4 regions of the Lactobacillus sp. M0403 genome follow, and region 4 is predicted to be linked to each of the others. Evidence: predicted binding sites of a transcription regulator. Region 4 holds the regulator's gene; each other region holds the start of a gene.

Region 1 (3,572 bases), on a different contig from region 4:
CGTTATGAAAAACTTGGCAACAACCGGTTTAACGATGATTATCGTAACGCACGAAATGGCATTTGCTAAAGAAATTTCTGATCAAATGTTTTTCATCAGTGACGGGGTAATTGCCGAGCAAGGTAAACCAGACCAACTATTCAATCATCCTCAAAATGAGAAAACAGCGAAGTTCTTGAATAATTTTCAAAACAACTAACTTTAAATAAAAAGATGTTCCAAAAATGATGTGAACCCTAAAATTAGGACACTTTAATTAGCTGCTAACTGAGGACTAACTTCCGATATTCAATCGGAGTTAGTCCTTTTAGTTTGATTTTTATTCTTTTCTGATTGTAATACTCAATGTAGCCTCTAATTACATTATCGCGGCTCTATATCTTGCTTAATTACGTTTGACAAAAATCTATTTCTATTATTATATATAGATAATATAACCCGTCTTTTATATTAGCTGGTTAAACCAGTTTATTTTACCTCATCAACAGGAGAAAACTCATGAAGAAAAACGGCTACAAAATCAGCACCTGCGTTCTCGCACTTTTACTTATCGTAACATTAGGCTTTTTGCTCTATACCACTAGAAAACCGCCTACCATTTATGGTGGTTTTACTAATACTGCAACGCCAGGAAATGCTTTAAATCCTCATGTAGAAATTTCGTGTGGCACGAAACCCAAATATGCCATATACGTAGACGGGCATAAATTTGAAAGAGGTACTTATAAACGTGTAAGTAACAGCACTTTTACCTTAAAAGATACAGATGGCAAAGAGTCAGGCGTCGTCTTTTTATCAAACAATGGCTCTTACTTGTATCATTCCAAACTAAAGAAAAAGCTGATTAATATTAAGAAACTTCCGGGTAAACCTACTGAAGAACCTATAAATATCCACTAATTAAAAGTATAAATGTTATTAGTTGTAACAAAAAAGGTATTAGATTTCTGATCTAATACCTTTTTATATACTCTCTTAGTCTCGCCTTAATCATCGTTTTCTCTGTGCCATTCTTTAATCTGCTCCAGCCTCTTTTTAAAGCGGTCTTCATGACCTTGCGAAGTTGGCAAATAATATTCATGGCCTTCTAAATTTGGCGGCATAGTTTTCATTGTCGTTAACTTGTCTTTAGCATAATGAGCCAATTGGTAATCTTTGCCATAACCTAGGTCCTTCATTAACTTGGTTGGTGCATTGCGAATCTGTAATGGCACTGGTTCATCAATCGTCTTTTTGACATCATCTTCAGCAGCTAATCTAGCTTTATAAACCGCATTTGACTTTGGCGCAAGCGCCAGATAAATCACTGCTTCCGTCAAATGCACATCACATTCAGGCATCCCTAAAAACTGACAAGCCTGAAAAACATTGATAGCTACATTTAATGCATTAGTATCTGCCAAGCCAATATCTTCACTGGCAAAGCGCACCAATCTGCGAGCAATATATAGTGGATCTTCTCCACCTTCAAGCATCCGCGACAGCCAATAAATTGCCGCATTTACATCGCTGTTACGCATCGACTTGTGAAGCGCTGAAATGATGTTGTAGTGCTCCTCACCGTCTTTATCATACAAGACTGACTTTTGCGTGATTAACTGCGACAAGCCATCCATAGTTACACTGACCGTATTACCAGTTTTATGACCGTTTAAAACCGCCATTTCCAGCGTGTTCAATGCTGTTCTCGCGTCACCGTTAGCAAACTTGGCAATTGCTTTAACTTCTTGGTCGCTAATTTTAACTGACAGCTTGCCAAAACCATTAGGATTGGCCAGCGCATTTTTCAATAACTTAATAATGTCAGCAACTTCTAGAGGCTTTAAAACAAACACTTTACAGCGTGATAGCAAAGCCGAGTTGACTTCAAACGAAGGATTTTCAGTAGTAGCTCCAATCAAAGTAATACTGCCACGCTCAACGTAGGGTAAAAATGCATCTTGTTGTGCTTTATTAAAGCGATGGATTTCATCAACGAAGACTAGTGTCTTTTGCCCCATTTCGTGTTCTGCTTCAGCTTGCTTCATAATTTTACGAATCTTGGTAATACTGTTATCAACCGCACTAAAATTAAAAAAGCTGGCCTGACTTTGCCTAGCAATAATTTCTGCTAAAGTTGTTTTCCCAACTCCCGGTGGACCCCAAAAAATCATTGAAGAAACTTGATTATTATCAATAATTTCCCGCAATATTTTTCCTGGTCCCAAAAGTTGTTCCTGTCCTACAAATTGATCTAGATTTTGGGGACGTACACGGTTAGCTAATGGCTCATTTTCACCATTATTTGCAAACAATGATTCTTGCTTCATTATTACATCTTCTTTATTTACTTCTAAACACTTACTTACCCTAATTATACAAGTATTTGTCCGCTAGCAAAAATAAAAGAACATTGGTTTGCTCTAACTTTATTAACTAGTCCACGTTATAATTATATTGGGTACAACGTCACATATAATAAGGTGAAAATATGAAATTTTTTAAGAAAATTGGTCTTGGTATAGCCGCATCAGTATTAACAATTAGTCCACTGCTGCCAAGTCTAAATCATGTTCAAACAGTCCAAGCTGCGCCAAAAACACAAAAACTAGCTAAAAACAGAATTACTTTAGTTAATGACGCACCCGTATATAATCAATATGGTCAAAGACTTAAAGCAAGAAAAAACGGGAATTATTCTGTAATTGAAGTAGATGTTAATGGTTTCTGCTATGTTTCCTCTTTTGATGTCGACTCCTTAGATTATTACGGCACAATAATGATTAATGGGCAAAAATACTATAAAATTGGTCAAGGAGAATATATTAATGACGGTGATGTCAATAACGTTAACGGCAAAAGCTCTAAGACCGGTAAGCTGGTTTTGAATCACAGATCTGCAATCTATACTAAAACCGGTAAACTAAAAGGCGAAACTCTACCAGTCAAATCTGTCGTTAACTATCAGGGGCAGGTTAAGCAAACTCAATCCAAGCAAAAATATTACTTTGAAAAATTTAACGTTTCTGAGCAAAAGGCAACCTTTTATTATTTGCCGACAGAAACAGTTAATGGTAAAGACTGTTATGCAATAGGGAAAAATCGTTATATTAGCGCAAATAACGTTGATAGCATAGATGGGTATCCTCTTATGTATAATGGCGTTACTTATGCTACTGTTCTCAAAAAGACGTCAACTCAAACATTAGCCAATGATTCTACTAAGCACGTTCTAAAAAAGGGTCAAAAAATCAAAGTTGATTTAGCGGTTGCGCCTTGGGCAGAAGACTTTGAAGGCTATATCTATCGCCTGCACGATTATCCTAACGAATATGTTGGTCAAAGTTACATTAAATTGAGAAACTATTTGCCAACATCAAGTTACGATGAACTTACATTCACCTATGTAAGGCCTAATACTACGACAAATACTAAATTCTATAATTTTAACGGTACTCCAACAGGTATCAGTTACAGGAACCGTGAGCAAAACCTCTTGACCGTTGATGGTCTTTATTACTTATGGGTACCTAGCGAAAACAAAGCAGAACTGTTTTATCACTTTTTAACCTACAGAATAGACAGAAGCTATT
Region 2 (3,572 bases), on a different contig from region 4:
TAGTAAGAACATTGCTGAATTAGAAGAGGGCGCTTCGGAACACGTTAACGAGGAAGAACAGAATCGTAAAGAAGATCCAATTGATTTTGCCCTTTGGAAAAAGCAAAAACAGCCTGATGAAATTGCCTGGGAGTCTCCTTGGGGCAAGGGGCGGCCTGGCTGGCATATCGAATGTTCCGTCATGTCAACCAAATACTTGGGCGATACAATTGACATTCATGGTGGTGGGCAAGATCTTGAATTTCCACATCATGAAAATGAAATTGCTCAGAGTGAAGCCGCTACAGGTAAAAAATTTGTTCATTATTGGATGCATAACGGTTTTGTTACTGTAGGTGCTGATCAAGAAAAAATGTCGAAGTCGTTACATAATTTTGTAACGGTTCATGAAATTTTGAAGGAAGTTGATCCGCAGGTTCTTCGTTTCTTCATGGCCAGTGTTCAGTATCGGCGTCAGATTAACTATTCAGAAGAAAACCTTAAGCAAGCACAGACTATTTTGCAGCGTTTTAAGAACACGTTGATCAACTTAAATTATCGTTTAAAAGACGACACTTCTAATGTTGAAGACGCTAATTTACGTGAAATTTTGGCTAAAACGGAAGCAGATTTTGTTACTGCAATGGATGATGACTTTAACGTTCAAAACGCTTTAACAGCAATTTATGATTTATTACCAGTGTTAAATGCCAATATTGCGGCTGAAAGTGTCGATAAAGAAACATTAACAAAAGCACAAGCTTTATTAACAGAATGGTTGGGTATCTTTGGTATTGATACCGCCGAGTTGATTAAGCAAACTGAGACACAAGGTGATGATAAAATTGTTGCCTTGGTTGAGCAGCGTGATGAAGCAAGAAAGAACAAGGACTGGGCTAAAAGTGATCAGTTGCGTGATCAATTAAAAGAAATGGGAGTAATCATTGAAGATACTCCGCAAGGAACAAGGTGGATTCGTGAGTAATAGTAAAAAGTTGGTCGAAAACGAAATTAATCCAGATACATTAAACGGACAGACGTTAGCCTATTTAGGGGATGCTGTTTATGAAGTTGATATTCGGCGGCATTTAGTTAAATGTGGCATTGTTAAGCCACAAGCTTTGCAGCTAAGAGCAACACATTATGTGTCAGCCAAGGCTCAAGCGGCTTTGATTACTAAGATGCAGGAAGATGGCTTATTGAGTGAGGATGAACTAGCAACTTTTCGTCGTGGTCGTAATTCTAAAACTTATAGCAAGGCCAAGAATACTAGCTTAGCCACATACCAATTGTCGACAGGATTTGAAGCAGTTTGGGGCTATTTGGAATTACTTGGTAAAAAAGAGCGGCTTCAAGAATTAACTTCTTGGTGCATTGAAACAGTGGAGAATGGTGGCATTGATGAATATGACTTCAAGTGATAGTGATTTTGTTTTCGGTAGACATGCTGGAATTGATTTTTTAAAAACGCAGGATGCTGGCAGAATCAATAAGGTTTTTTTGCAACAAGGTGTGCAGGAAAGCTTTGCAGATGAAGTGTTCGGTTTAGCAAGGGAAAAAGGAATTGTTGTTCAAACTGTTCCTAAAAATAAGCTTGATCGCCTAGTTCAAGGCGGCAATCATCAGGGACTTGTTCTGACTGTTGCTAGTTTTGAATATGCGGATTTGGATGATTTACTTGATCAATTTGATCAGGAGGAGAAACAGCCATTTTTGTTAATGCTTGATTCAATTGAAGATCCGCACAATCTGGGTTCGATTTTGAGAACAGCTGATGCAACTGGGGTCGATGCAATCATTATCCCGAAAAGACACGCAACGGGTTTGACGTCTGTTGTTGCCAAAACCTCAACTGGTGCGATTGATTACGTTCCGGTTGCCCGCGTTAATAACCTTGTACAAACTAGTCAAATGTTGAAAAAACGTGGTTACTGGCTTTTTGGTACAGATATGGATGGAACAGACTATCGTCAGTGGGATAGTAATGGTAAAACTGTTCTTGTAATCGGAAATGAGGGTAAAGGCATTTCTCGCTTACTGAAAGAACAAATGGATCAAATGATTACTTTGCCAATGGTTGGCCATGTGCAATCTCTCAATGCAAGTGTTGCAACTGGTGTTTTGCTATATCAAATGCTGGATACTAGAAATCATCATAAATAAAAAAGTTAAATGAGTGCCCATGCAAAATGTGCGCTCATTTTTTTGGCAAATTTTGTTCTGACAACCTAAAGTGAATTTTGCTGTTATTAACCGTTACATTTACCTCTTAGTGAAAAATTTAAACATTGGTTCGTTTAAATTAAATTTTGCTTCTCAGTATTCTTTAGTTCAGATATCAACTAAAGGAGAATAGCAATATGGCTAAAATAGAAGTAGCAAGGGAAGAAACAGAGTTAATTATGCAAATCAAAAGTGGACAGACTGATGCACTACGTAAGCTTTGCTTTTTGTATCGTCCACTAATTGCGAATATTAAGAAAAAATATCATCTTCGCTCTTACGACAATCAGGATTGGGATCAGGATGCGATGATCATTTGTTATTTAGCTGTGAAAGATTTTGACCCAAAAAAGGGTAATTTCGCTAGCTATTACAAAGTTCGGCTGGTAAATCATGCCAATACGCTTCTTAGACGTGAAATGGCATACCGCAGAAAGGCTTGGGCCAAAGCAATTTCTTTTGAAGCAGCAGCTACTAAAGGAATGAATCCTATTCGGCGGCCAGAAACTTTTTTACCAGAAGTGCCGCTAAGCATAAAACTAGCTGAATTAGTCAACAAGCTATCGATTTTAGAAGTTACGGCTTTATTAATTATTCTCGGACTTTGTCAACCAGAACAGATAATTAACGACTGGCAAATTTTGCCAATGACCTTAGTAAGGGCACGCTCGCGTCTGTTGCAAAAAGCACGATTAATTTTATTAGACTCTGTTTAATAGAAAATGATGAGAATTTAGCGTATAATTAATAATTGTAGAATTATTTTATAGGAGGTAGATTAAGATGGCAGAAGATGTTATCAAGACTGCATTGTTAGATCGTCACATGAAAGAGGTTTTTGACTGGAGTGATTCAGACATGCCAGTTAGGGATGCTCTTTGGGACTATTTCATGGAAAAGAATGGTAGAGATACCATGAAGACGGAAGAAGATATGCTTCCGTTCCTTGATTATTCTGACGATAAAATCGAATCCTTCGTAAATGAAAATCTTAAGAAGTAAATCCGACTATTACAATGTTCTACGCCCGGTGGTTACGCTTTTGTTTGACCACCAAAAACAGCTACTTAATAAGTAGCTGCTTTTTATTTAAAGAGAAAAATTGACTTGAATTTTAGGGCAATTATTAAATGAATTGCTTATACCTGTATTTTTTGCTAAAATACAGTAGTTTGGAAGTGAGATTATGGCAGTGAAAAAAGCATCATTAGCTTGCAGCGTATGCGGCTCGCGTAACTACTCAATCACCGCAGGCAAGAATCGCACGAAGCGGCTTGAATTGAATAAATTTTGTAAACATTGTGGCAAAATGACATTACACAAGGAAACGAGGTAAATTGAATGATTAAGTTTTTTAAGAGCGTAGCACA
Region 3 (3,572 bases), 180 kb from region 4:
AGATCCTCCTGCGTCAGTTTCTGTTCACGTCTACGACGGCATATTTCTTTTCCTAAATTTATACTCATGGAATAAATTCAACCCTTTCAAAAATATAATTCCATCTTCCATAATAACAGAACAATTATAGAATTAAAAATTAAAACAATAAAAATAATGAACAAAACAACTTAACTAATAATGTAGTTAAAGCCACAGATTAGCAAAATTGTTTTTTAACTATACCCCAGATAGTATTGTAGGACAAAAACAAAAAAAAGCAAATAAAAAGGGCTAAAAAAATAAACCTAAAGTGAAGAGATAAAAGCTTGCAAATAATAGTTTAAGCCACCAAAAGAGGTGCTGTCAATGCTATTCAAAATTTCTTTAAGACCAGTTTTTGGACAATTAATAATAATATATAAACTATAAATAGTAAATACAGAAAGCGCTTTTTATAACCATTTATTTAGTTTCAAAACCAAAAATAAAAATAGTAATGAAGTAGCATCATTGATGCACTTAAATAAATAACATTCAAAAAAGCAATGTGCTAATTCACTAATATATACCGGTTAGGAATTGTCGCTAAAATATAAATCAACCAACTAATTCGATTTTTGTCTGTTTTAGCTTTTTTAAGCATTAACAGGCCATCATTTTAGTTTTTTAAAATGATTAGTAGGAAAAAAGAAATAAAAAGAAAATTCATTTGAAAAGTAGGACTTATGATTTTTCCATATGTATAACTTCGTATAATATATATTATGTAAAGTTAAATATAAAAAACTGAAGAGAATATTATTTATCAGTGAGAGCATTACTCGTGTATTTAAATTACTAGTACTAGCATCAAACTTTTTTGTTAAGCAAATGTTTGAGTTCAATTGTCTAAAAAGATCAGTTTAATAGGACTAAAATACTTGTTTACGGATACTATCTTCTGCTGTGCTGTTAGAGTGATTTTAAGCGCGTCAAAATAATTTTTGCTCGATAACTGATCAAATCGATTAGCTGATTCGGCAGAATTTTCACTCAATTAAGGTAGAAAAACGATTTTTGAACAAAAGTAGAAAATTGTAGAAATTCACTATTCAGTTAATTATATTTGTAGAGAAATTAGGGCGTTTATTTCTTAAAGGATCCATATGGTCAAATATTCAATTTGGGTCAAAAAATGAAGTGGATTAACTATTTTTTAGTTGCTATCATTAAAACTATAATTTTAATGATAGGTATAAACATACACTATTAGTTGCTTAGTCAAATTTACTTGAGTTTAACTTGTTTAAAGTTATCAAAACGAGTTAAACTTTTTTATCAAAAGTTCTATCGCGTATTTAAAAAGCTGATCTTAGGTTTAAAGATCAGCTTTTTAAATTTTTCGTAGCAAGTCAAACTGATTCTGCGGTAAAAATGCAAAATGTCAGTAGGATTATTGTGGACTGTTGCTGGTAAGTTGGAATAGATGAGCCAAAACCCTAATAAATTATATGAAATCGGCAACAAACCTGACTTCTTTTCATAAAATAGTTGAAAAGCTCCCTTTTTCAATGCCCCCTCTTCCTCTAGTGTTTTGATGACCTAAAAGTAATATTCTTTATGCGCCCAGCTATATATATGATGCTTGATATGAATTGATTTTAGAGCATCTTGCAAAGATTGACAGGAAGTGCTTTAAAATACAGGCTATGAGCAAGGTAGCTTTTGCTACATGACCTACTACTCCCCCATTCTTCTGCTCCCCTAGCTGCAAAATAAGACTACATGGCCATTTTATTTAAGAACAGTATTAATTGACTTATTATCTTGTCAGCAACTGTTATATCATATTTTTCTGGAACAACAATTTTACCTATCAAGAACATTGCTATGATAAGCATCATCAGCACCAGTCACTTTATGTTTAAATTTAATGATATGAAGAACATTAGCTTTTTTCAAATTTAAATCAGTACTCGTATCAGGAAGTTTAAGCAATTTATTATACGAGATTAGCTTCAAATGGTTGCTTTAATCACTCTTTTTAGCAAAAAGACAAACATACATTCCATTTTTGCTTTATAATGATAAAAAAGCATAGTTAGGAGAACTACGTGGAAACTAAAAAGTACTTAGACCTTATTGAAGAAGAATTGAAGAAAATGCCGGATTTTGTTAAAGAGTATAATTTTGGTACCAATCACTCATTAGCAACCTCTTACCAATATTTGACTGAAATCAGGCGTTTTTTTGATTGGTTAAGGCAAGAAGGAATATCTGACGCTGAAGATAACCAGCATATTACTACTGATACTTTGGCTAATCTTCAGCGTAACGACATAATGCTTTATATCAATTACTTGGGGCATGTTAAAAATCAGCAGGGTAACTTGAACTCCCCTACTACAATTAACCGCTCAATCAATGCATTGCGCTCTTTATTTAAGTTTTTAACCATCACAGCCGATAATAACAATGGTGAGCCTTATTTCGAAAGAAATGTTATGTTGAAGATTGACTCACTTAACAATACAAAAACGCTAAACTACCGCGCACATATTTTGGAGTCCCACATGTATACTGGTGATTTAAAATATCAGTTTTTGGACTTTATTGATAAAAATTTTGAAAAGCAGTGCAACAAGCATGCCCTGCCATCTTTTAAAATCAATAAAGAACGCGATATGGCAATTATTGCCCTTATTTTAGGAACTGGAATAAGAGTTTCTGAGTGTGCAGGAATTGACTTAGCTGACATCAATTTAAAGAAAGCTACACTTGATGTAACCCGTAAAGGTGGTCAACGCGACAGCGTGCCAATTGCAAAGTGGACGATTAAGTATTTGAACAGTTATCGAGAAATACGTAAGAAACGTTATTTTGCTGATAAAAAGCAGAATGCCTTTTTTCTTACCAGATGGCATGGTCAAACTAAGAGAATTACAACTAATGCAATTGAAAAAATGGTTAATAAATATTCGGCAGCGTTTGGCCATCCGTTAACACCGCATAAATTGCGTCATACGCTTGCCTCCGAACTTTACGGGGTAACTAAAGATCAAGTGCTCGTTGCGCAACAATTGGGCCAAAAAGGCACATCGGCAACAGACTTATATACGCATGTTGACCAAAAGAAACAACGTGATGCTTTAAATGAAATTGCTAATGTTAAAAATCAAGGAGAAAAAAAGCTGGATTAACTATCCAGCTTTTTTATGTTAGTCACAAATAACTTGCCAATGCGGATCATGTGCAGCCTTTAAGCACATTTTTACTTCATCTGCAGTAGTACGATTTACTGATAATGGTGGAAGATGATCAACGTCAAAATAATCATATTCGGTCGTTTCAGTGTTTACAACGAATTTACCACCAAGTTCTTTGCAAAGGAAAAAGACACTGCAACAATTAATTGCACGCTCTACTCTTTTTTGATTATGAACATTAACGGATTTATCAATTAGTGCAATTACTTTTTCAATTTTAACTTCGCGTCCAGCTTCTTCTTTAACTTCTTTAATGCAATTTTCAGTCGTTGTTAAATTAGGATCACACCAGCCCCCTGGCATTGACCAATGTTCATCAGTCGTTTCTTTAACAAGCAAGATCTT
Region 4 (3,572 bases):
CATCAAACGCACCGTATAGCTGATCGCCTAATTTCCATGCCCCCCAGGCAAGAAATGGTAATGGAATAAGTGCAACGATTGTTAACCGCCAATCAACAAATACTATCATTGCGACCATTGTTGTTACACTCATCAAAAGTGAATCAACTAATGTCAATACACCTTCACCCGCAACTTCCTGAATCGCTGAAACATCATTAGTGGCGTGTGCCATTAGGTCACCTGTTCTATGGCGTTGATAGAATGTACGATCCATTTCCATAAAGTGCTCAAACAGTTTAGAGCGCATTTGCAATTCTAATTCGGCTGCACCACCCCAAATTTGACGACGCCAAAAATAGCGGAAAGCATATAAAACTAACGCAGCTAGTACAATGGCTAAGATTAAAGTCGCATATTCTTGCCAAGAAATATGACCTTTATCTAATTGATCAGCCATTAAACCCAAAATTCTTGGTGGTACTAAGTTAATTATTGAAGTTAGTGCTAGAAAAGCAACACCGATTAAATAGCGTTTCTTTTCCTTTTTAAAAAACCAGCCTAACTTAAAAAATATACCCATTTTTCACCTGTCTTTCAAAATAAAAAGGCGGAAGAAATAATCCTCCGTCTGATGTCAATCTAGTTAAGATTTTATTTTTGATGTTTCATCATGTTCATCACTTGGTTTACCTTTTTAGCAGAAGGTTTTTGACCCATTTGTGACATCATGGCAACAATCATATCTTCACTGATTGGTGGATTATCTTTAAAATATTTCTTCATGTATGCTCTAGCACCATAAAAGCCGCCAATAAGACCTATTAGCAGCGCTACAATAATTAATACAATTGCTAATCCTAAATTCATAAAATAATCACCTCAATTTGTCCAATAGATATATCTTACCTAAAAAATAAGTAAATTAAAAGCTATAAATCAGTCTTTTCTCAAGCCTTTCTTACGCTGTGCTTTTTTTGCTTTTTCGGAAGTTACTTCTTTACCATTTTTATCTACGATAACCAAGTCTTCGACATCTTGTTTAAAGCCAGCACGGAAATTTCTGATAAATTCTTTGTGAAGTTTTTGTCGCTCCTCTTCTTCTTCTTTAGTTAATCCCTGAGCTTCTTTCTTATGGTATAACTCATTGATTCTATCAGTTAGTTTTTTTTCTTGTTCTTCAGTTAATCTTTGTTCATTATTTTCAGTCATTTTTGCACCTCTCATTTGTAAAAGTCTACCTTACTTTTTGGATAAAAAAAAGAATAATTATTTAGAACGCCTGTTTGTATTAGGCAACATTATTTGTTAGAATGTAGTTAATACAAAGAATTAACTAACGAATGGGAGAAAAAAATGACCAATAAGCAAAGTTCTAAGCAACTACAAATTCTTCGTTATATATATGATACCGTTGAAAAACGCGGATTCCCTCCCACTGTTAGAGAAATTTGCCAAGGAGTTGAACTCTCATCAACTTCTACGGTTCACGGTCATCTTTCTAGACTAGAGAGAAAAGGCTTAATTGTTAAGGACGCAACTAAGCCTCGAGCACTAGAAATTACAGAAGAAGGCAAAAAGGCACTTGGCGTCAAGCCTACTGATATTCCCGTTGTTGGTGATGTCACAGCAGGTCAGCCAATTTTAGCCGTTGAAGATATTGAAGATTATTTCCCACTTCCTCCCGATTTAGCTAATGATGCTGGCGACTTATTTATGCTACGAGTTCACGGCGAAAGCATGATTAACGCTGGTATTTTAAACGGAGACAATGTGATTGTCCGTAAACAAAGCTCTGCTATTAACGGTGAGATTGTTGTTGCAATGACCGATGAAAATGAAGCAACCGTCAAGCGGTTCTATAAAGAAAAAGATCATTACCGTTTACAGCCAGAAAATGATACTATGGCACCAATACTCTTGAACAGCGTTCATATCTTAGGTAAAGTGGTTGGCTTATATCGAAACAACATTATTTAGAAACTATTTATTACACCATTGAAATTTACGAACTAGTTTTATTCGGAATTCAATGGTTTTTTTCTACATTTTTGAGTCGCATCTAAATAAAGCAGAAATGCAAAATTTGTCCTTTTATCTTTCCACAGCAATTATTAAAATGTAATTCACAAATTTTTGAAGTTATTTCGGTATTAAATGCTGTTATATCAATATTTGTTTTAAACTTTGTGAAATACAACATGGTTTCACATCAGTTTCACACTTCCGTTTTTCACAAAGTTGGAAATTAAATGTTGGCTATAATATTTGCTGCCAAATTAATGGCTGCTTCACGAGCATCACTGCCCCAGCCTCTTTCGTCATGATTTTCTAAGTCTTTGAGAGAATCTGCTGTAAATAATATTTGTGCAAAATCTACCCCTCTAAATTGTGCGCACGCAGCCATTGCTGCACATTCCATCTCTACACAAGAGGCCCCCAGTTCTTGGGCTTGCTTTACTTTCTTGACAGTTTCCCTAAAGAAACCATCAGTTGTCCAGGTAGTTACTTCTTCAACTTTAAAGCCTTCTTGATTCAGTAACTTTTTTGTCTTTGTTAGAAACCTTGAGTTTAAATCAATATATGTTCCTGGTTTCATATAATGAAAGGATGTGCCCTCATCTCTAATAGCTCTTGTAGGCAGTAGAAAATAGTTTTCCGGTAAATCAATTAAACAGCCTGCAGATCCTATTGCTAAAATTTGCTTGACACCGTAACTTATTAACCAATCCAATAGCATCACAGCAGCTGCAGCACCTATCTTCGCTTGACAAAAAGTAATTTTTTCTTCGTCTAAATCAACCTCATAAATTGGAGTTTCTCCTTCGAAACAGTCAAAGAACCCAATTTTTTTATGAGGATGACGAGCCAAGAAATCACCAATCACATCAGGAGTTAGGAATGCAAACAGTAACTTAGGCTGAAAACGAAAGTTATTAATCTTTTTCTCATGATCTGGTTCTAAAACCGCCCGAGGTTCAGGATCAAAATTTAACAATAATGGTTCTTTCATAATTCTTTTCCTCATTAAAAATATTTTAATGAATATTTTAACATAAACAAAAAAGAATCACTCCTTTACGGAGTGATTCTTTTTTACTTAAGCGTGAATTAACGACGCTTTTCTGCGATTCTTGCAGATTTACCATGACGTTCACGTAAGTAGTAAAGCTTAGCACGACGTACACGACCGTGACGTAATACTTCAATCTTAGCTACTCGAGGGTCATTTACTGGGAAGGTACGTTCAACACCAACACCAGAAGCAATCTTACGTACAGTATAAGTTGCAGCAATACCTGCACCCTTACGTTTGATTACAACACCTTCGAACATCTGAATACGTTCGTGAGAACCTTCAACAACACGTACGTGAACACGAACAGTGTCACCAGCACGGAAGTCAGGAATATCATCACGTAATTGTTCTTTAGTTAATTCTTGAATTAATGGATCCATATTTTTCTCCTTCTTCGGCATTCATCAACGATTATCTACGCCAGCGGAACACCCATAGCTATTAGTACATTACAATTGCACCTTTGTTATCTTAGCAAAGAAAGCTTGTAAAATCAAGCTCTTGTGTCTTCTTG

The links. Region 4 encodes LexA, which represses DNA repair genes until DNA is damaged. Its sites were predicted from a motif close to CNAACANNTGTTNG; they were not measured.
Region 1: H3T48_RS07605 (replication-associated recombination protein A) is a predicted target of LexA. The motif match lies at 2,387-2,400, and genes of this name have one in related genera.
Region 2: H3T48_RS07985 (sigma factor) is a predicted target of LexA. The motif match lies at 2,262-2,275, and genes of this name have one in related genera.
Region 3: xerS (tyrosine recombinase XerS) is a predicted target of LexA. The motif match lies at 2,018-2,031, and genes of this name have one in related genera.

Annotation. Positions count from the first base shown of each region.
Region 1 covers NZ_JACFQV010000006.1:49,718-53,289, reverse strand. Annotated here, with positions in the region: gene H3T48_RS07620 (amino acid ABC transporter ATP-binding protein) at 1-199, shown strand, start outside; gene H3T48_RS08965 (IS3 family transposase) at 264-359, opposite strand; gene H3T48_RS07610 (hypothetical protein) at 499-900, shown strand; gene H3T48_RS07605 (replication-associated recombination protein A) at 987-2,309, opposite strand; gene H3T48_RS07600 (SLAP domain-containing protein) at 2,471-3,572, shown strand, end outside.
Region 2 covers NZ_JACFQV010000007.1:40,805-44,376, forward strand. Annotated here, with positions in the region: gene cysS (cysteine--tRNA ligase) at 1-964, shown strand, start outside; gene H3T48_RS07975 (Mini-ribonuclease 3) at 957-1,400, shown strand; gene rlmB (23S rRNA (guanosine(2251)-2'-O)-methyltransferase RlmB) at 1,387-2,142, shown strand; gene H3T48_RS07985 (sigma factor) at 2,340-2,918, shown strand; gene H3T48_RS07990 (hypothetical protein) at 2,986-3,204, shown strand; gene rpmG (50S ribosomal protein L33) at 3,389-3,538, shown strand; gene secE (preprotein translocase subunit SecE) at 3,544-3,572, shown strand, end outside.
Region 3 covers NZ_JACFQV010000002.1:352,394-355,965, reverse strand. Annotated here, with positions in the region: gene H3T48_RS04220 (helix-turn-helix domain-containing protein) at 1-68, opposite strand, end outside; gene H3T48_RS08900 (hypothetical protein) at 1,743-1,865, opposite strand; gene xerS (tyrosine recombinase XerS) at 2,076-3,161, shown strand; gene H3T48_RS04210 (NUDIX hydrolase N-terminal domain-containing protein) at 3,180-3,572, opposite strand, start outside.
Region 4 covers NZ_JACFQV010000002.1:175,325-178,896, reverse strand. Annotated here, with positions in the region: gene H3T48_RS03410 (ABC transporter ATP-binding protein) at 1-562, opposite strand, end outside; gene H3T48_RS03405 (YneF family protein) at 634-849, opposite strand; gene H3T48_RS03400 (DUF896 domain-containing protein) at 919-1,191, opposite strand; gene lexA (transcriptional repressor LexA) at 1,336-1,959, shown strand; gene H3T48_RS03390 (nucleoside phosphorylase) at 2,228-2,995, opposite strand; gene rplS (50S ribosomal protein L19) at 3,091-3,438, opposite strand; gene trmD (tRNA (guanosine(37)-N1)-methyltransferase TrmD) at 3,552-3,572, opposite strand, start outside.